DNA from 2 places in the Bradyrhizobium sp. BEA-2-5 genome. Region 2 is predicted to be linked to the other one. Evidence: predicted binding sites of a transcription regulator. Region 2 holds the regulator's gene; the other holds the start of a gene.
The links. Region 2 encodes LexA, which represses DNA repair genes until DNA is damaged. Its sites were predicted from a motif close to TGTTCNNNNTGTGTTCNG; they were not measured.

Region 1 (2,202 bases), 330 kb from region 2:
GTTGAAGCGGTTGTCGGTCAGCGCCGCGCCGCCCTTGGCGTAGAGCAGCACGTTGTTGATGGCGTAACCGATCTGGCCGGTGAACAGGCCGAATGCGTCGATCTTGGACTGGTTGGTGAACAGGCCCGGGAAGATCGCGCTGCCGTTGCTGCCCTTCAGGTCAGCCCAGTCGCCCTGCGCTTCAAGGCCGAACACCCAGGTGCCGGCCTGCCAGCGATAGCCGATCTGGCCACCGGCGACGCCGCCGGTTGCGTCATGGCAACCGTCCGAGGCGAGGAAGATGCCGGCCGGGAGCTGGTCCCAGCAATTGTGGCTCGAGCCCCAGCCGCCGTTGGCGCCGATGTAGAAACCGGTCCAGTCATAGATCGGTGCAACCACCGGCGGCGGCGCCTTGGCGTAGGGGCGCGCAGCGAGGTCGGCGGCCGCTGCAGGCGCAGCAAACGCAATCAGAGCAACCGTACCCAGCAAAAACTTCTTCATTATCAGTCCCCCAACTCCTCGATCGGCTTCCAAACGGTCCCGAAGCACGATCCCAGACGCGAGCGCCCGCGCCACGGTTGGAGCTATACGCTGATTCAACCGGAAACGCAGTCTCCCAAATGCAACACTCGCGGAGGAAGTGCCGATAAGGCAAGATACTGATTTCTTTATTGTTTTTCTAAATTTTGTTGCCGGGCGTCGGCCGGTGCCGAGATCGACTGCCGCTCCGACGGCACTGGCCACTTCTACGGTTGGTTGTGGCGAACAAAACTGGAACGGCGCCGGATCCGATGCTATATCTCGAATATCGTGGATAACCGGCGCGACGGCAAAGGCGGCGAGCCGGCACCGGCGTATAGGGTCATCCACGACGCCTGCGATGTAAGTGGCGAAGGTTGAGAGTGGCGACCGATGTCCGGACGCCCGGTTTTTGAGTGGAGATGATGCGATGGCAGGAAGCGTGAACAAGGTGATCCTGGTGGGCAACCTCGGCAAGGATCCGGAAATCCGGCGGACGCAGGACGGCCGTCCGATCGCAAACCTTTCCATCGCTACCTCGGAGACATGGCGTGACAAGGCGACCGGCGAGCGCAAGGAGAAGACTGAGTGGCATCGCGTGGTGATCTTCAATGAAGGGCTCTGCAAGGTCGCCGAGCAATACCTGAAGAAGGGCGCCAAGGTTTACATCGAGGGCGCGCTGCAGACCCGCAAATGGACCGACCAGAGCGGCGTCGAGAAGTATTCGACCGAGGTCGTGCTCCAGGGCTTCAACTCCAACCTCACCATGCTCGACGGGCGTGGCGGTGGAGGCAGCAGCTTCTCCGATGATGGCGGCAGCGATTTCGGCTCGGCCGGACCGGTCAGTTCGGCACCGCGCCGTCCCGTCGCCGCCGGCGGCGGCCGCAACAGCGACATGGACGACGATATCCCGTTCTGAGCAGCGGTCGCGCTTCCGTCAATTCCGTCAGGCGCCGTTCCGTGAAGATCATTCTCCGGAGCGGCGTCCTGATTGCGGGTAGGGCTGTCTTCGTGTGGGTTATGAGGATAACCTTGCACTCGGCTGATCTCATTTGAGCATTGACAGGGAACCGTTGCGGTTCCACGGGACTTTGACACATCTCGATGTGAATGATATTTACATTGGTCTGCGGCGAGTGGAATGCCGCGAGCTTCACTCGAGGGCCGCCACCATGAGCCTCGCGCCATTGCTCGACGCCGCGCCTGCGATCCCGCTCCACGCCTTTGCCGCGATGGCCGCCTTCGTGCTCGGCTCCATCCAGCTCGCCGCCCCCAAGGGCACGATGCCGCACCGGACCCTCGGCTGGATCTGGGTGATCCTGATGCTGGTGGTCGCCGGAAGCTCGTTCTGGATCCATCAGATCCAGCTGGTCGGTCCCTGGAGCCCGATCCACCTGCTGTCGATCTTCTCGCTCGCCATGTTGGCGCTCGGCGTGACGGCCGCACGGAGCCACAATGTCCGCCGCCACAGGTTCACGATGATCGGCATCTTCTTCGGCGCACTGCTCGTCGCGGGGCTGTTCACCTTCATGCCCGGGCGGATCATGCACGCGGTGGTTTTCGGCCACTGACGGGAGAGGCGAGTAGCGAATGGCGGATAGCGAATAGGGGATTTTTCCATGGGCTATTCGCCCTTCGCCACGCGCTTCGCGACCAAGCAGCCGGAACCTCGGCGCTCCACCCGTAAGTGCATGAAAAAACGAA
Region 2 (2,202 bases):
CGCGTCCAGCCTTTTGCCATGTGACCTTATCGACCACCGCGCACGTCCTCCGTGCCCGATGATGCGCCAAGGCGCCGGCCGACGCAAATCTCCTTCTGCGCCCCGGAAGCGGGAGTCCGGGGTCGCCCGAAATTGCTTAGGTCATCCGCCGCCGAACAGCTCATTCCGCGGCGAAGATGCGCTCAACCCAAAAACAGCGTTGCGAATGCGGAGGGCCGCCGCTCCGCAACCTTCGGCTTCTGCTCGACCGGCGGATGCAGTGCCGGCAATTGCAGCACGCTGACGCGCTGTCCCTCGACCAGCTGGGTCACCAGCACATGGCTGCCGTCGGGGAATTCGACCGCGTCATGATGCCGATCGGGCACGTCGGGCTCGACTTCGTTGAACACGCCGACGCGATAGTTCAGCGTCTTGGTCCAGATCCAGCGGCTGTCGTAGCGAACGTTCTCGGCGAAAGCGAGCTCGGTGCCCGGCAGCATGCAGACCGCGACAGTGGGATCGTTCTCCGAAGCAAAGCCGCGGGTCGACGTGCCGCGGAACGTCGTCGTGATCAGCGTCTCTCCGACAATGGCGGGGCGCGATGCCACGGCGTGCAGACTATAGTCACACATCGGATGGCTCCTCATTTCGAGGTAGCGACCCGTGCCTCTCCTTGAGGCATTAGGGCCTCTACCAGAGTGGACGATAGCGAACGAGCGTCTGCTCGTTTCTGGGCGATTGTACGACTGGTCCGAGATCGCTCCGATCACAAACACGCGACGCTGCGCGAGAGGTATCGGAGCGCATCGGGCAGGCCGTACGCTACACTATCATGCAAGGAACGATCCGACGTGTTGCTCGTTCCCGGCCGCCGCAAGTATTTGCAATTCAGTACTTGCGGTAAAGCCCGATCAGCTTGCCCTGAATCTTCACGCGGTTCGGCGGAAGAATGCGAACCTCATAGGCGGCATTGGCGGGCTCGAGCGCGATAGAGGCCCCGCGGCGGCGGAAGCGCTTGAGCGTGGCTTCCTCGTCGTCGATCAGCGCCACCACGATGTCGCCGGTGTCGGCGCTCTCGTTGCGCTGGATCAGCGCCATGTCGCCGTCGAGGATGCCGGCCTCGACCATCGAATCGCCGCGCACTTCGAGCGCGTAGTGCTCGCCCGAGCCGAGCATGTCGGGCGGCACGCTGATGGTGTGGCTGCGGGTCTGCAGCGCCTCGATCGGCGTGCCGGCCGCGATGCGGCCCATCACGGGCACCGCGACGGGACGCTTGCCGTCGTCCTCGGCAATCGGCGGCGTGCTGGCGCGCCGGCCGAGAGTGCCCTCGATGACGCTCGGCGTGAAGCCGCGGCGACTGCCGGCGGCGGCCTGCAGCTCGGGCAGCTTGATCACCTCGATGGCGCGGGCGCGGTTGGGCAGGCGGCGGATGAAGCCGCGCTCCTCGAGCGCAGTGATCAGGCGGTGGATGCCTGACTTCGAGCGCAGGTCGAGCGCATCCTTCATCTCGTCGAAGGACGGCGGCACGCCGCTTTCCTTCAGACGTTCGCTGATGAATCGCAGAAGCTCGTATTGTTTGCGCGTCAACATCTCGACCAAAATCCCCCGGTTGATGTCGTTCAATTCCGAGACTCTTCTGGTGGGGCCTGCAGGCCGGGCCTGACCTCAGGAGCGTGTGCTCAATGCACCTGCTTCCACGCGGCTTCCCGATTGTAGACACCAGTACTCGAAACAAATCATGAACGGACACTATATGTTCGATATGTGTTCCGCAACTGCTTAATTTACGGTGAACGTGTCGGGCAACGCACAATCGGCGGGGCTCGAAAACCCTATTCGGGCAGTGTCAGGATCTCGCATTCGCTGCCTTTGACGGCAGCCGCCGCAAACGGCGGACGCACGAGAAGTGCCCGTGCCGCAGCGAGATTCCCGAGCAGCGACGAGTCCTGCTGCGTCACCGGGGTTGCGATCAGCGTGCCGTCCTCGCGCGCTTCGAGGCGCGCACGCAGATAGTCCTCGCGCTGGTCGTTGGCACCGAGATCGCGGCCCAGCACGGCGCGCTCGCGGCGATGATGAATCACTGAACGGCCCGACAGGGCGCGAATCAAAGGCACCATGAACAGGAAGGCGCACACGTAGGACGACACGGGATTGCCGGGCAGGCCGATCACGCGCATTGCGCCGAGCCGTCCGTGCATCATCGGCTTGCCGGGCCGAATCGCG

Region 1: a site for LexA is predicted at 741-758, ahead of RX327_RS19775 (single-stranded DNA-binding protein). Genes of this name have one in related genera too.

What each region holds. Positions count from the first base shown of each region.
Region 1 covers NZ_CP136629.1:4,244,083-4,246,284, forward strand. Annotated here, with positions in the region: gene RX327_RS19770 (outer membrane protein) at 1-480, opposite strand, end outside; gene RX327_RS19775 (single-stranded DNA-binding protein) at 929-1,417, shown strand; gene RX327_RS19780 (DUF2306 domain-containing protein) at 1,671-2,069, shown strand.
Region 2 covers NZ_CP136629.1:4,577,144-4,579,345, reverse strand. Annotated here, with positions in the region: gene RX327_RS21400 (hypothetical protein) at 1-37, opposite strand, end outside; gene RX327_RS21395 (hypothetical protein) at 183-611, opposite strand; gene lexA (transcriptional repressor LexA) at 868-1,569, opposite strand; gene glp (gephyrin-like molybdotransferase Glp) at 1,812-2,202, opposite strand, start outside.